One region of the Paenibacillus sp. PK1-4R genome, then DNA from elsewhere that is predicted to be linked to it. Evidence: riboswitches for the same ligand, from Rfam matches in the RefSeq annotation. Region 1 holds a riboswitch; each other region holds the start of a gene.
The links. Region 1 has a riboswitch for thiamine pyrophosphate ahead of tenA (thiaminase II). Riboswitches for the same ligand answer to the same signal wherever they lie in the genome.
Positions count from the first base shown of each region.

Region 1 (5,729 bases):
TTAGAAGGAAGAGTGGAAGCATAACGCCAATTATTCATCCAGCCGACCCAAATCTTTCGCCCATCCTCATTCGGTATACCATCCCAGGTCACGGCCGCGTAAAAGTCAGATCCGTAATCTATCCATTGGATTGTATCGAATGATTCCGATGTTTCATCTAGTGTAAAAACCTTACCATCAAAGTGACCTATAAAATACATCATGCCAGAACCGCCTGCGGGTGGTTCTGAATCGTTTAGATTTACGCCATTTCTATCTCCGACACTTAGTGTCAGAATCCATTTAGTGGTATTAGGGTCCTCATCCACTTGGAGTTTAAAAACATCAGGACATTCAAATATTCCACGATGGATGCCCGGAATATCAGAACCGAAACCGCTTGCAAAAGACCAATCCTTAAGATTCGAAGATGTGTAAAATTCTACACGGTCGCTAACAGCAAGAACCATTACCCAGTTTGAAGATTCTTCATGCCAGAATACCTTTGGGTCTCGAAAGTCTAGCGTCTCCGTGGGGAATAAAACAGGGTTACCTTCATACTTTGTCCAGGTTCGACCATTGTCCTTACTGTAAGCGATGCTTTGAACCTGCGGTTTACCGGGTTGAGCGTTGTTACCATTATTAGTATAAATTGCAACCAATCCTGATCCTGCTTCGTTGAAGAATCCGCTTGTATTGTTCTTGTCGACTACCGCACTTCCCGAAAAGATCGCTCCATCTTCCCCAGGTGAGATGGCTGGTGGAAGTTCATCCCAATGTACTAAATCATTACTTACTGCATGCCCCCAATGCATTCTGCCGAAGTCAGGCTGCGTATCATGGGGAGTATATTGGTAGAAAAGGTGATACTCTCCTTCGTAATAAACCATTCCGTTAGGATCGTTAATCCAATTGCCCTTAGGGGAATAATGTATTTGCGGTCGGTATTCATTTTTATAAATAAAGTTTTCTGGATCTTTGCTGATATTATTTTCACCTGATAGATGTACTTTTTTAATTTTATTCACGCTCCCTTAAGGCTATTTAAGATCTAAAAAAAGTAATATGCATTCCTTATTAACAAAATAAGCCACCTGTTTTCATTTGTCAAAGTATTTTTGTATAAATGAACACTATTTTTTATATATAAATCCTTTTTAGTTTACATTTGCACAATTTATAACTGATTATAGAAAATAACAATTTTTTAGTTAAGTTGATCTAATCATTTCTTTATTATTTCAAACCCATTGGTTTACAAATGTAAAAAAAGGTTGTATCTAAACTTCTCTTTACTTGTTCAGCAAAATATCGTTAGTATTAAACCTAATATTACCGATAAAACAAAAAAAGCCGCTAAAATAGCGACTTCAATAGGAATATGCTCTTGTCTCTTAACATGTTCAAAATAAATTAACGGCTCGCTTATGCTTTAACAACTTCAACCTTTTTATCCCCTGCTGACTTCGCTACCTCTAACGTTGTGTTACCTTGGATAGTGACTATTAGGCCAGTAGCCAGCATAGAAACGATTAAAGCTGCGCTGAGGGCTGTGGAAATTTTCTTCTTGACCATAACCATACCTCCGGTATCTATTATGTTGTGTTATGCGGCTCAAAGAACTATGATGAGCCGGGTGTGACTAGATATTACAATATTTCACTTTTTTGTTGGGTAATCTACCTGGTGATTGTATTATAACGTACTGACAATGATTGTAAAAGGGTTTTTTCCTTGTGTTCAATTCCCGGACTTATTACTACCTGGAACGTAAGGTCAATGATTCATATAATGGGTATATAGTTGCTCGAAGGTTGTAAAATGTTCGACTTTTCTGCCGACCTTATCATACTCTTCTAGATAATCATTCATCACTTCAAGGAGCTTCTCTTTCATAACTGGTAAATTACTTGCATCAAAGTACTGCATAAGATCATATTTCTTGGTTCCTTTCTCCATGGCCATTTCATCAAGATACTCATGTGCTCCAAAGGCTGAAAGAAAGACGTAGGAAGCATCGTTCGTTGTAACACTGTTCAAAATTTTATTACGGTAGTTGCACCACAGTTCTTCGTATGTTCCTCCAAGATTATCAAAGGTCGGAGCCGGTTTAACAATGAAGTTATCACACATCGTGCTATGTAACCGCGTAACGCTATTCAACATATTAAAAGATGTTATTCGAATATCTTCAATGGTATGAGCTTCGATGATTGACATGTATAAGGATTCGAGATCATCTGGAACATAGCGAAACGAGCGTATCTCTTCCAAATATCGCTTGATCCCTCGTTTGATACACGTGTTATTCATACTCACCAAGGCATTGACGAGATTGTACAGAACGCCAGCAGATGCATATCGCACTGAACCGATATCTTCACCAAGCATCGTATCGCTGTATGCTTGCTTAGCCAGATCAATCCATTTATTTGCTCGATTAAGACACACTTCTCCTATCGGATTCGCAAGTGCATCAAGAGCTTTTTGCTGGAAGTTGTTCAATTTCTCCAAATCCTCAGGCTTTGCATAGTAGAGTATTTTCAGGTCGGTTAGGCTCGATACGTTGGGACTCTCCAAGGTGGATTGCTCTTGTATTCTTGAATCCCATGGCGTGCAATAGATGTCATACCCAACATCGTCCAAGATGAAGCAGTCAGATAATTCCCATCCCTTTTCTGTATTATTAATGATAATTAAATCAAGATCGCTCTTCTCGTGAAAGTCCTCGGTGCTAAATGAACCAGTAAGCCCAATAATGGCGATATCATCTAGAAAATCTCTTTTTACGCGTTCAATCACCATGTTAATGAGCAGTTCATTTTTGTCCAGCAGCTTCTTTTTTATGATTTCGTTCATTCGTTACCCCTCTTTGTATGGTCCGGCCGTCCTTTATCACAACAACCTTAACTTGAGTCTATCGATTTAGAGGTGCGGTTACTATGTATAAGATGACTTAAGTCATCTTTGCACGAAATCCGCTAAACCGTCGATACGACGAGTTAGCGGATTTCATTAGTTTCTTGATTAGTTTTTTGTATAGACTATTTTCTTTATGCTTTCGCAGGACAAGAAATACCGATCCTCCAACTCCTCTATCCTGACTCCATTGCGGAATAAGGATTTAATCTCAGCATTTCGAGCAGAGACCCTGCTCTTGCTCTCTGTTTTCTCGCCCCATTTCAGGTGCGCCTCTTTGGGTTTTGGGATATAAACCAATTCCCCTTGAACGTATTCCTGAATGATACGTAACAATTCTTCTGGAAAAATAGACTCGGCTTTTGAATATTTCATGGGCCTCACTCCTTATTTAATAGATCAATAAGGTGCAAAGCCAGTTAGTGGAATATTACGATTCGTCGTTGGCAATGTGATTATTCCCAGACTCTATGCAAAGCATTGCCATATCCTTCACTGGCTTTGCATAGAGCCGTGCATGTAAGAATCCTACTTCGATTGTTTTCAATAGCCTCACCTCCAGAAAATAGATAGTTGCTATTTTCTTATTATATCAGGGCATGTTGTTCAAATGTTTAATCATGTATTTTTGGGCTAACATGTTCTGATTATTCTGTACTCACCTTGATTAGCTGCTCTCTACTTTACCAGTGAACTCAAGACTCCAGCCTCCATGACATCTCCCAAAAATCAAGTTCAAAGCGACTGCACATCACGAAAATATCTTCCATCCGTTGGTACGTTCCCTCGCTACAGCCTTCTAATAGCTTATCCGTTAACGTCACTAGGGATTGATTGTTGCTGTTGTATTCAGAGGAAGCATATCCTGTGATCCACTCTCCGTAAAAAGGATGCTCAGCTGCACCTGGCTTTTGGGCAAGGACTTGACCAATCTCTGCATAGCTCCATGAGCAGGCCAGAATGGATACAAGTACTTCTGCTATGCCACCCGCATGGGAAACAGAGAGCATATAGTTAGTATAGGCTGCATTTTTCAGGGCAGGTTTTACCTGGAAAACATGATCCTCTGTAATTCCTAATCGCTCCATATAAGAACGATGAATTTTCATTTCACCATTCAGGATGTTATCTACGTTTTCACTAAAAAACTGCATCAATTTGGGGTCGTGCGACTTGACGATACCTAGTGCAAATACGCGGGCATAATCGAACAGGTACAAGTAGTCTTGCAGCAAATAATAACGAAATTGTTCGACCGGTAAGGAACCATCTCCGATTCCTTTAACAAAGGGATGCTCAAGACATTCCTTCCACACAGGCTGTGCTGCCTGATATAGTCTCTCTGAAATAGTCAACATGTGTTCCTCCAATTCATAATGTACGTATTTAAAAAAAAAAAACGAAACATCCATAGGATGTTTCGCAGACAAATACACTAAAACAAGGGGGTTCGCATGAGCTACCCAAGTACAGTGTTTCATCGTTGCATCCCTACGTTGGCATTATCCAAATCAGGTAAGGTCGGTTTAACACCCTCTCAGCCGGTTAAGGCTCCCTCGCAAACGGTTGTATGTAGTTGATTACTATCTTATTCCCATAAAAGAAAAAATAACATCAATTTAGTATATCAAGGGCTGTTAAATATAGTCAAGGCAGATTGTATCCTCCCTCATCACCTTCGGTGACGTATGTAAACGATGGAAACCATCACAACAATGGTTGAGTTTCAGCCACTGTTATGATGGTTTCTATTCTTGCAACTACTGCCGATGGTTTAATGCCCGAGTTTGTTCTTTCCGACAAAAGTGAGTATTCCGTACTGGGAAGTATTTCTCCAGCTCTCATTGGTCGTATCATTCCACTTGGCTACGCTCTGCTTACCTCCGCCCTGGTTGTCGTTAATTTGGAGCTCGAAACCGAGAACATTTCCTGCTTTGGGCGTCAATGATTGTAAATGAATTCTGGCTTCTACGAGATATCCTTTATTTGTTTTCTTCACAGCACTTACAAGGCGTCCAGGTGAGGCACCCCCTGCAAAGGTTCCCACATTGTCTGCACTGATTCTGAACTGGGCATCATCATATTGAAAATACGGTGTGCGCTGGTGATTCTCGTCCAGGAAAATCTCAACCGAATCCTGATCCCATGGGTTGATACTATCTGTAATGATGTTTGGATCAGTGACGTCGATCAGCAGGTATAGATACTCACCTGACCACATTGCGCGAGCCACTGCCTCTGCACCTTTGGTCTCATTCAACCGTTTTACTTCAAATGGTACAGCCTTATTCCATAGGGCGTCTTTCTTCCCATCAATCTGAACAATCCCTTGCACAGCTTGTGCAGATTTGGGCATAGGGGTGAGTTGAATCACGCCGTATTTGCTTGTATCTTGTTCCTGAGATTGTGTTCGATCATTCCAGTACAGTGGATTATAAGGTTGTGTCCCACTTGAACCGCCATCAGTCACACGGATATCCAAGCCGGCTTCATATTCTGATCCGACTTGTATACCACCCCATGGAATAGACAATTCAACCTGATATCCGGCGTTTGTCTCGCGTACACGATACGAACGCTGCACCGCGCCCTCAGCTTTGCCCGACCGCTTAATGATTACATGTCGGTCATCTGCTTCATATGAGGTAGTCTTGCCATTATTGAGATCGACAAAGATATCTACTTTGTCATTCACGTCTGCCTTTGCATCCTGAACATCCACAAGGATATACAGATTACTATGATCCCATAAGGTGCGGAAACTGGCTGATTCCGAAGAGTCACCCTTCAGTGGAGTGGACACCGCTTTGTTCCAGAGCGGATCTTGTGAC
Region 1 covers NZ_CP126535.1:3,645,291-3,651,019, reverse strand. Annotated here, with positions in the region: gene QNO02_RS15790 (glycoside hydrolase family 32 protein) at 1-1,007, opposite strand, end outside; gene QNO02_RS15785 (hypothetical protein) at 1,405-1,554, opposite strand; gene QNO02_RS15780 (nucleotidyltransferase domain-containing protein) at 1,756-2,838, opposite strand; gene QNO02_RS15775 (CD3324 family protein) at 3,007-3,273, opposite strand; gene tenA (thiaminase II) at 3,594-4,256, opposite strand; TPP riboswitch at 4,369-4,466, opposite strand; gene QNO02_RS15765 (endo-1,4-beta-xylanase) at 4,673-5,729, opposite strand, start outside.

Region 2 (5,729 bases), 420 kb from region 1:
AGTTTGCCAGAAAGAACGGTATTTCCTATACGTTCACGATGCCCCTGGTTGCGCAGGAAGATTGGTACAACTCCATTAACGATACAGGGATTATGGCCTTTATCCAAGGTATAGGTGTGGGTGACCAGAAGATCAACAATTATGCGATCGGTGGAGGCAGACTTGTGAAGAAAACGGCCATCGTAGGTGGGGTAGATCCTTTAACGGGTATCAGGTACTATTACCCCTCCACATGTGGTAATGGTTACCGTGCTGAAGAGGTGTTCACAGACGCAAGACAAGCAGCTGCGCAAGGCTATTTCGAATATAAATGCTCTAATCGTTAGGGTAGCCTGTATGACAAAATCATGTAAGAGGTTCTTGAACTGTTTACATTACTTTCAGAAAAGACGGGACCTGTGCTAGAATAGGGTTTCGGAACAATAACAAAAGTAATGTCTAATAGATAGGAGCAACCTCATCTTATGAGTTTATTGTCAGTAGAGAACGTAAGTCACAATTTTGGAGATCGCACGTTATTTAAAAATGTATCATTTCGTTTACTTGCCGGAGAGCGCGTAGGACTTGTTGGTGCCAATGGTGTGGGTAAATCCACATTAATGAACATCCTTACCGGTAAATTGCTTAAAGATAGTGGAAAAGTGGAATGGACACCTAAGGTCCGTTATGGATATCTGGATCAGCACACGAAGCTTACCCCAGGCAAAACCATTCGTGACGTGCTTAAGGATGCATTCCTTCCGTTGCTTGAATTGGAAAAAGAAATGATGAATATTACGGACCAGATGGCAGATGCAGATCCAGATAAGCTGGAGCAGTTGCTGGAAGAGATGGGCGATATTCAGGAACAACTGGAACAGGGCGACTTTTATCTGATTGACGTAAAAGTGGAAGAGATGGCCAATGGTCTTGGTTTGTCCGCAATTGGTCTTGATCGGGATGTCGCAGCTCTAAGTGGTGGACAACGTACCAAGGTGCTTCTTGCCAAGCTTCTGCTTGAGAAACCTACAGCTCTTTTGCTGGATGAGCCGACCAACTATCTGGATGTAGAGCACATTGAATGGCTGTCACGTTACCTGAAGGACTACCCGCACGCGTTTCTTTTAATCTCCCATGACACGGAATTCATGAATGAAGTCGTAAATGTCATTTATCATTTGGAATTTGCCAAATTAACGAGATATGCAGCGAACTATAACAAGTTCCTCGAGATGGCTGATATGAATAAAGCCCAGCATATTGATGCATACGAGAAACAGCAAGAGTACATCAAGAAGCAGGAAGATTTCATTCAGCGTAACAAGGCACGTGCTTCAACTTCAGGTCGAGCGAAGAGTCGGGAGAAACAGCTGGACAGAATTGAACGTATTGATCGCCCAGATGAAGCGGCCAAACCAACGTTCAAATTCAAGGATGCCCGTGCGAGCAGTAAAACGGTCTTTGAGGGTATTGATTTTGAAATTGGATATACGTATCCTTTGCTGCCTAAGATGACAATGACAATCGAACGTGGTGAGAAAATTGCCATCGTAGGTTGTAATGGTGTGGGTAAATCGACGCTGTTGAAAACCATCCTGGGAAAAATATCTCCACTCAGTGGAAAGACTTTCTTAGGAGATTACCTCGAAACAGCCTATTTTGAGCAGGAGGTTCGTGCTGGGAATATCACGCCGATTGAGGATGTCTGGAATGAATTTTCACATTTGACCCAAAATGAGGTCCGAGGTCATCTCGCTCGCTGCGGGTTGAAAAATGAGCACATTACTCGTCCACTTAATATGCTGAGTGGTGGAGAACAAGCCAAGGTTCGTTTATGCAAACTCTTGATGCGTGAAAGCAATTGGATTCTATTCGATGAGCCGACGAACCATCTGGATGTCACAGCCAAAGCGGAGTTGCAGCGTGCTTTGAAAGAATTCAAGGGAACGGTGTTACTGGTATCTCATGAACCTGATTTCTACGAGGGATGGGTCACCAAAACATGGAATGTCGAAGAATGGTCTGAGAAAAACTAAACGATTCAAGACAATGTTTAACAGAAATGACGGTGACAAAAAAAACCGTCTATGGTAACATAGGCTACAACTTCATATGAACACTAGGGGGGCCGCACGATGCGGCTGAGATGGAAGAATGCGATTCCGGACCCTTTGCACCTGATCTGGATCATACCAGCGTAGGGAAGTGGCGAGCGCGTTTCAGTGAATGACGTGAGCAAACGGCAATTCGAAAGAATTCAACCGTCTTGCTTAGTAAATTGAAACATGCAGTTGCGTGTATAACGTTATGGCTATAAGGTCTATAGCTTTATTGCACGAAATGAACTGTATGTATCAGTCAGTCATCTGGTCCTATAATTAATACGCAGCCACTCCCCTACGGGAGTGGCTTTTTTGTGTTTTCATAGCATTCAAGTCTGGAAGGAGATGAACAGTACGGTAATTTCTCATGAACATGTTCAAGAATCATTTGAATTGCATGTTGTATCTACGGGTGCAGGGGATCAGGCATCTTTTGTAAAAGCTGCAAAGGACGTTTGGCCTTTGGTGGACTATATTCACATACGAGAAAAACAACTCACATGGCAAGACAAGATCGGTTGGGCTCAAAGTCTGCGTAGCGTTGGCATTCCATCTTGCCGCATTGTTATCAATAGTTCAGAACTTCCTCCACAGAATGACATTTATGGCGGTGTACATTGGGGGCAAGATGCGATACGAAATTATAACCCTGCTGTTATAAGCAATGTGCAGCGCCTTCGTCTGGGTGTATCTGTTCATTCAATCGATGAGGCAAAAATCGCTGAAGAACGGGGAGCCGATTATCTTTTCTTCGGGCATGTCTACTCAACCAACAGTAAGCCTGATCTTGACCCCAGAGGATTACATGCTCTTGCTGAAGTGTGCAGGCGTGTCTCCATTCCTGTCATGGCGATTGGGGGCATCGAACCGGGAAACATTCAAGCTATTCGCTCTGCAGGGGCACAGGGAGTCGCCGTGATCTCGAATGTATGGGCGAGCGAGTCACCGGATCGGGCGGCTGCATTATTAAGGCAGGCTATCGTTGCTACAGAAAGTCTGAGTCCCTGAATCAAGGAGATGAGAGGATGAAAGAGATCGTTATTGATAAACCAGATAAGTTTCATGCAGAAACGATTATTGTAGGTGGAGGCGTTGTTGGTTGTGCTATCGCTTATGAGCTTGCTTCCCGTGGACAGGATGTGCTGTTGCTGGAGCGTTCGGCGATTGCAGGAGGCACTTCTTGCGCGGCGGCTGGAATGCTGGCGGCAGACAGTGAGGATTTTGCTCATCCTTTGATGGCTAAGCTTGCCAGACAGAGTAGACAGTTACTTATCGAGCAACAGGTGCTAATGGCTACACTCAGTGAGGTAGAGACTGGCCTGCAACGCCAGGGATTCCTAACTCCTTTTCGTTCATACAGAGAATTAAGTAGTTATAAGGACAATCGGAAGTCTGCGTTGTCTGCTTCTGCTGATGAGGTATGGTGGGATCGTTCCGTTGTGCAACAGGAGGCATCATGGCTTAACAGAGATACGTATGGAGCCTACTACAGACCTTACGAGAGTGAGATTCTTCCAGTCCATCTAACGAAGGCATATGCTGAATCCGCTCAAGCATTGGGAGCACGGGTTATGGAGGACATACAGGATATACGTGTGCAAGCAAACGAACTTGGCGTGCAGGGAATCACCACATCGATCGGTGAGATGAGATGCAAACATGTCATTATAGCGGCTGGATTACAGAGTGAAGAGTTGATGAGACATGTGAATCTGAGCATGCCTGTGTGGTCGGTAAAAGGAGAAATAGCCGCCGTTCAGTTCTCAGATGAACATGCAGGGTACAGACCTGACAGAACGGTGTATGCAGAGGATATCTATATTGTTCCCAAAGCCAATGGCGAAGTTTGGCTCGGGGCAACCAGTCTGCCAGGCAGAACGGATCTTAACGTTTCTGTACAGGGTGTCCAGAAGCTGCTAACAGCGGCTACCCACTGGGTACCTGGGATGAAAGAAGCACAATTTATGCGAGCGTGGGCAGGCGTAAGACCGGCAACTCCAGATGGACTGCCTTATATAGGTGCTTGCAAGAGTATACCAGGGCTGTTCGCCGCCTTTGGGCATTACCGCAACGGTATCTTGCTTAGTGCGATAACAGGCAGGCTTATCGCTGAGTTGCTCGCTGGCAAAAGCTCAGAAGAACTCGGAATTGAGGCGCTGAGTCCGGAGCGATTGAACAGAAAGGGAGTGGTGCAGTGAATATCATCGTTAATGGTCAACGGATGGAGATTGAAGACAGATTGAATCGTGTGGATAAACTGCTTAAATCTTTTGATCTGCAAGTCAAGACTGTAGTTGTAGAGCTGAACAAGCATATTTTAACCCGTGAGTATCATGAGTCAACGGCATTAAGAGAAGGCGATCGAATTGAGATTGTACATTTTGTAGGAGGCGGTTGATGATGTTGAATATTGGTAAATATACGTTTGAGTCCAGATTGTTGCTCGGAACAGGCAAGTTTTCGGATCTGGAAGTGCAAAGTCAGGCTGTGGAAGCATCTGAAACGGAAGTTTTAACCTTTGCTGTTCGTCGTCTGAATCTGGAGGAGCGCAACCAGAAGCATTTCCTGGATACATTGGATCTGGACAAATACACTCTTCTTCCGAATACGGCTGGAGCTTCCAATGCGGAAGAGGCGGTGCGAATTGCCGAGCTTGCGCGGGCTTCAGGACTTTGTGATATGATAAAAGTCGAAGTCATCGGAGATGGAATGACGTTACTCCCAGATCCGATTGAAACGTACAAGGCTTGCGAAATTTTGCTTGAAAAGGGCTTCACGGTATTGCCTTATATTTCGGATGATGTCATTCTGGCCAAAAGGCTACAATTGCTTGGCGTACATGCTGTAATGCCTGGCGCTTCTCCCATCGGAGCTGGCAGAGGCATCATCAATCCCTATAACCTTGAGATCATCATTGAGCAGGCCGTTGTACCTGTAATTGTGGATGCAGGATTGCGCTCCCCAAAAGATGCTGCTTATGCGATGGAACTTGGTGCAGATGGCGTATTGTTAAATACAGCCGTATCCGGATCAGGGGATCCAGTGAGCATGGCTAAAGCGATGCGATTGGGGGTAGAAGCAGGTAGATTGGCATATGAGGCAGGCATGATTCCCGTAAAGCGTTATGCAGCAGCCAGTAGTCCTGTGGAAGGAATGGTTCATACATGACAGATCAATTAACATCCTCAGAACAGGCGGTTCGTTATTCCAGACAGGAACGTTACGCGCCACTTGGCAAGGAAGGCCAGGCCAGATTAAAGGGCAGCAGAGTTTTAATTGTAGGCGCTGGCGCACTCGGAACAGGAATTGCAGAAACGTTAGTTCGTTCAGGAGTTGGACACTTAACAATTGTGGATCGTGATTATGTGGAGTGGAGTAACCTGCAGCGACAGCAATTATATGTAGAACAGGACGCGATTGAACGGATGCCGAAGGCGGTGGCAGCGGAAAAACGGTTATCTGCCATTAATTCCACGGTTCATGTGGAAGGGAAAGTGTTGGATGTCAGAGTAGATGAATTGGAAGAACTCGTTCAGCATACCGACTTGATCATGGATGCAACGGATAACTTTGATACACGATTACTCATTAACGATATGGCACAGAAACACCGTATTCCCTGGATTTATGGTGGATGCGTAGGTAGTT
Region 2 covers NZ_CP126535.1:4,064,879-4,070,607, reverse strand. Annotated here, with positions in the region: gene QNO02_RS17595 (hypothetical protein) at 1-326, shown strand, start outside; gene QNO02_RS17590 (ABC-F family ATP-binding cassette domain-containing protein) at 465-2,015, shown strand; TPP riboswitch at 2,091-2,200, shown strand; gene QNO02_RS17585 (thiamine phosphate synthase) at 2,394-3,089, shown strand; gene thiO (glycine oxidase ThiO) at 3,107-4,279, shown strand; gene thiS (sulfur carrier protein ThiS) at 4,276-4,479, shown strand; gene QNO02_RS17570 (thiazole synthase) at 4,482-5,249, shown strand; gene QNO02_RS17565 (ThiF family adenylyltransferase) at 5,246-5,729, shown strand, end outside.
Region 2: it holds a riboswitch for thiamine pyrophosphate, as region 1 does, so the genes downstream of both, QNO02_RS17585 (thiamine phosphate synthase) here and tenA (thiaminase II) in region 1, are expected to answer to the same signal.

Region 3 (5,729 bases), 3.2 Mb from region 1:
ATGCCAGTGATCTCACTCCATGCCTGGATGACCTGTCTGGTCATGGCAGGGTGTGTCATTCGTCCCTGAAATGGTCCTTCGAAGGGCCAAGGTCCGTCGGTCTCGGCCATCACTTGTTCCGATGGATATTGCCGGGCGAGTTCGCGAATCTCTTCTTCATACAGAATATCCGGCGTGAAGGAAATGAAATAACCGTTGTCCGCCATGCGCCTTACGGTTTGGCGAGAACCTTTGAACCAGTGGAAATGAGCACGTCGGAACTGATATTGCTCCAGCAGATCACAGACGATATCGGCATCATCGTATACCGCATGAAGGACAAGTGGTTTGTTGTGCTTTTTGGCAAGTTGGATGAAACGTTCGAGCAGTTCGATATACCCGCTCTGATCGAAGTGCTGTCCTGCCTGCTCAGCCTCTAGACGATTGTAATAGGGAAGGCCAACTTCTCCTATGGCTGTGGCTTGTCCCATATGCTTCTCGATCCATTGGAAGAACAGGTCCATTTCTGCAACGGATGGTAGTTCCTGTTCCGGATGGAAACCGAAGGCCGGATAGATGTTGCGTGGCTGTTGCTTTGCAAGCTCCAGGTTGGCCTGGGCAGAAGCGAGATTCATGGACACGGCGATGACTGCCTCGACTTGTTGAGACGGGAAAGATAGCAGCATCTCGCGTTGTTCGTCAGGGGTATACTGATCGAAGTGAATATGAGCATCAATTAATGGTGCAAAAGCTTGAGAATGCACGCGGGAATTCCTCCTTGTGGTCATTTATATTCTAACTATGTTACGCAGAATTTCTTATGGTGGATCACCCAATAAAGGAAAATAATAACTTTAAAAACCCGCGCTATTATTATAGGCGGGCTTTCTGCTGTTCTTCTCTCATCCACTGAGCAATCTGCCGTTTACGCTCCAGAAAAGCGGATTCCTCCGTAATTTCTTCTCGTCTTGGGCGATCAAAAGGAACATGTACCTCGTGCAACACTGTTGCAGGTCGGTTGGATAATACATAGACCCGATCCGCTAGCAGTAATGCTTCTTCGATATTATGGGTGATGAACAGCACCGAGCGGCGGTTCTGTTCCCAGATATCAAGTAGCCAGCGCTGCATGTCGCTACGTGTCAGTGCATCCAGTGCGCTGAAGGGTTCGTCCAGTAGCATCAGCTCCTGCGGACTGAGCAGGGCGCGCAGAAAAGCAGCACGCTGCTGCATTCCGCCCGACAACATATGAGGATAGGCCTGCTCAAACCCGGCAAGACCCACGCTGCTTAACCACTTACGAGCTTCCGCAAGTGCTTCGGCCCGAGGGGGAGCACTTGAAGCTACTTCACCAGCAAGCAGTACATTGTCTTCAATGGTACGCCAAGGGAAAAGAGCGGGTTGTTGCGGCATATAACTAATCTTGCCACGCTGTCCCGTTACATTCTGACCGTTCATAAGCACTTGGCCTTCCTGTGGCTTCAGCAGACCACCGATGATATGGAACAGGGTGCTTTTGCCACAGCCAGAAGGTCCAACGATAGCAACAAACTCGCCTTGCTCCACAGTCAGGGACAGGCCGTTCAGAACCGGTAACTTGCTCCGCCGTTCACGGAATGATGCATGAACATTAACAACGTCCAGTGCAGGTGGAACCGGAGCAGGAGTGGCAGGTCGATCAGGCGTAGCCGGGTGGAGTTTTTCATTGTACTTTGGCTCCATTACACTTGCTCCTCGTCCAGGCTGGACTTGTTTTTCCTGTTGCCGATTCATATGGTCATCACTTCCTAATATACAGATTACATGCTTTACTACCGCTTCTGTGGCCGCCAGCGCACGAGCAGCTTCTCCAGTAGTGCAATGAGCAGGAAGAGCAGTAAGCTGAGAGCGACAATAATCATGATTGCCACGAATAAACGATCGGTGCGATAAGCCGACTTTTGCAGCATCATATAATAACCAATACCCTTGTCTGCACCAATCCATTCGGCAATGATGGCACCCATCACGCTATAGGTAGCGGCGATTTTGACACCGGAGAACACGGATGGCAGCGCATGGGGAAGCTCCAGCTTCCAGAAAATCTGATGACGTTTCGCACCAGCCATGCGCATATAGTTCATCATCGCCGCGTCAGTACGGGTCAAGCCATCCATCGCCGCCACTGCAACAGGGAAGAAGCAGACGAGGATGATCGTAATCAGCTTGGGCAACAGCCCGAATCCGAACCAGATTAACAGGAGTGGCGCGAGCGCGATGGTCGGGATATTTTGACTAAGAATAAGTAAAGGGTACAGGGCTGACTTGAGAAAAGGGACCAAATGCAGCACCATCGCTATCAGTAATCCGACCGCTGTGCCAGCCGCGAATCCAATCAGCGTTAACTGAATGGTTGCGGAAGCGTGCATGCCAAGCCGTTCGGCCTGGGTTGCCGCTTCGCGGGCGATGTCGGACGGTGCAGGCAGCATCCATTTCTCAATATGGAAGAGGGAGACGGCTCCCTGCCATATCGCTATAAAGAGAATAACCGCCACAATGGGCGGCCATACACTTTTGAAATAGGCAGGCATTAGCGATACTTCTCCGTCAGGGTGTCCATGCTGAAGCCGGTAGGGCTATGGGCGATTTTGATCTGGGAGATGATGCTTGGGCTGCCAGCCTCCACGAGTACCTCGTGCATTTTACGGACAACCTCCAGCAGTTCCTCCAGTTCCCCCTCCATCGTGGTGTCGAGCGCGTTCACCTGATATTTCAGGCCGGATTGCTGAATAACTTCAATGGCGCGATCTACATAAGGGTAAGAATTCTCGCCATTTGGCGTTTTGGGAATAACCTGAATGCTAAGTAATGTGCTTGCCATGAGAGATCACTTTTCCTTTCGTGATAAATTGCATGAATTGAACCAGGTTTACACTCATCACTCCGATTGCAGTACCCTCTTACGATCACTGTTATCCCCGGATTTCTTTAATGAATTTCAATGGAGGAAATCCGGGGATAAAGGTGAGCGCTTCGCTTCTTCAGATGGGTTCTGCACTCTTCGTTCTTGTGTAAAAAAGTTAAACTTAAGCAAATTTTATTGGGGTAAAAAATCGTTCGTATATGCCTTGCTTACATCGATCTGTTCATCCAGCAGTTTTTTGCTAAACATCCAGTCGGTGTAGTTCTGCCATACTTCCTGCTTTTGCTCACCCCAGCGCGGGGCGTCATCCGTGTACTTTGGACTAAGCCATTTCTGGCTTGCCAGTACCAAGTCTTTATCTAGATCCGGTACGGCCTTGATCAGAATGTTCGCTGCGTCTTCGGGATGATCAATCGCATATTGATACCCTTCTGAAGTGGCTTTCAGGAATGCTTTCACCAACTCAGGGTCGTTTTGGATCGTCTGCTCGTTTGTTACAAGGACAGGTGTGTAGTAATCCAATGCATCTGAATAATCCTTCACATATAACATGTCGATCGGTTCTCCGCGCAGTTCGGCTTCAATACCTGTCCAGGCGTAGAAAATCCACGCGAAATCAATGTCCCGTTTCACTGCGGTGAAAAAGTCAGCGTCACCCATGTTAATGTTTTTCACTTTGGATACATCGGCTCCGTCGCCTTCCATAATGGATTGCATCACGGCTTCTTCGACTGGGGAACCCCAACCGCCATAGGTTTTACCTTCAAAATCTTTCGGTGATTTGATATTCCGATCCGCCGGAGCAGCGAACCCGGATGTATTATGCTGAATAACTGCTGCGATGGAGACCAATGGAACACCCTGTGTGCGGGCTTGAGTTACACTCTCCTGATAACTTACGCCAAAAGGCACTTCATTCGAGGCAACCATTGTATCTGCGCCACCGGCACCTGGTTGTACAATCTCTACATTCAAGCCCTCAGCCTTGTAAAAACCTTGATCTACAGCCGCATATAGGCCGGTATGATTCGTATTCGGTGTCCAGTCGAGCACCACTTTAATATCTTTCAGGGCGGCAGTGTCACCTTTGTTACTGCTTTCCGCATTTGTGTTGCTGTTCTGTTCTGCCGGGGCAGCTTCTTTGCCGCCACATGCGGCTACAGTCACCATAAGCACGCATAAGAGCATCAATCCCATCGTTCTACGCCATTTCATCTGTAATTCTCTCCTTCGATATGTCCGGCCGAGTGGCACGGGGTACTCCTTGGCTTCATATCCAATCATCTTGCATAAATCAACAGATTTATACCAGTTGAGATCTGAATAACGTCACTTTTTTTAGCTCTCTGGCTATATAAAAGAACATTAAAAAAGCGTCCCGTATTCCGGGACGCGTGCAGGCGTTAGAGAGGTGGCGTTCAGCCATAGGGCTGTGCCATTTCGATATACTCCGATTCCTACGCTGGCATGATCCAGATCAGGTCTAAGGGTTAGTATCTTGGTGGGATACACTCTCAGCCGGCCAATTCCGACTCCCCTGGGAAACTATGAAGTTACGGGCATTACTAGGTGTAATTATAGGCCAGCGGGTGGAACGTGTCCAGTCAGGAACTGGATGGGGACACGTATGAACTTATCAAACAGGCCGTTATACATATGTATATCAGCCTGTTTAGATGTGTTATTTTCATTAATTATCGTGGCGAATCATATAAGGCAATCTGGCTGAGTGCAAATGCATCGGATTTTGGGGCATAACCTACCTGTTTCTGAGTGGTTTCCAGATTCAATCGTTTAAACCGATTATTCGAGATCCCATGCAGTATGGTGAAGGGCTCCAGATTGGTAGCTGTAATTGCTTTGAACATCAAATCACACAAGTCAGCCGGACTAATATACGCGCTCATATCCCTTGCTTCCAGCGCTGGTCCGTCCGGTTGAAAATCATCATATGCACCTATACGTATTGCTACACTTTGTAAACCTTCGGTATACGCAAAATAGGAAGCGAGCGATTCTCCAAAACATTTGCTAACCCCGTACAAATTCCGTGGGTGTGTTGGCATGTCCGGATAGACTTGAGCATCAATGGGATACCCCTCAATCGTCTGTGCACTGCTCGCCAGAATGACTCTTTGCACACCTTGGTCCTTAGCTGCACGGAATACATTAAATGTACCTTTGATATTGATGTCCAACAACGATTCATAGAATCCGGCATTCGGGGAAGGGTCTCCCGCCAGATGTACTACCACATCCATGCCTTCGCAAGCATGCTGACAGGCTTCAGGGTCTGTCACATCCAGTGTCATGATCTCATGGTCGGTTTCTTGATACGTATGCAGTCTGTCGATATTCAAATCCGTTAGTCGCAGGTGATATGCTTCTGACAAGTCCCGGCCAATTTTCCCGGCTGCGCCGGTAATTAAAATGTTCATGAAATCAACTCCAATTCTTAGCGCTGGAAGAACTCAATCCATTCCTTTTCAGGTCCATAGATGAAGAAATAGCGGTAACCGTTAGGCAGTGTAATAATCTCTCCATCAATAAATACGGCTTTGGTGGCTTGGATGCGTTTGTACTCAGAATCAAGGTCATCTACATGGATCGCAAAATGGTGTACCGTACCTTCGGAAGGCAGCTTGTCGCTGTATCCTTGAATTAACTCAATCTCAGTCTCATTACTTCCATTGAAGCCGAGAAAGGCGAGCTGAATGACGCCGTTGGTATGCGTCACCCGGTCTTTCAGTTCCAATCCAACAACCTCCGTATAAAAACGAAGTGTAGTATCCAGATCACGGACGGCAATGCCAACGTGGTCGATGCGCTTTTGAAAACTCATAATCAA
Region 3 covers NZ_CP126535.1:487,905-493,633, forward strand. Annotated here, with positions in the region: gene QNO02_RS02325 (TatD family hydrolase) at 1-767, opposite strand, end outside; gene QNO02_RS02330 (ABC transporter ATP-binding protein) at 853-1,752, opposite strand; gene QNO02_RS02335 (ABC transporter permease) at 1,791-2,549, opposite strand; gene QNO02_RS02340 (thiamine-binding protein) at 2,549-2,839, opposite strand; gene QNO02_RS02345 (ABC transporter substrate-binding protein) at 3,056-4,096, opposite strand; TPP riboswitch at 4,318-4,430, opposite strand; gene QNO02_RS02350 (NAD-dependent epimerase/dehydratase family protein) at 4,576-5,319, opposite strand; gene QNO02_RS02355 (VOC family protein) at 5,337-5,723, opposite strand.
Region 3: it holds a riboswitch for thiamine pyrophosphate, as region 1 does, so the genes downstream of both, QNO02_RS02345 (ABC transporter substrate-binding protein) here and tenA (thiaminase II) in region 1, are expected to answer to the same signal.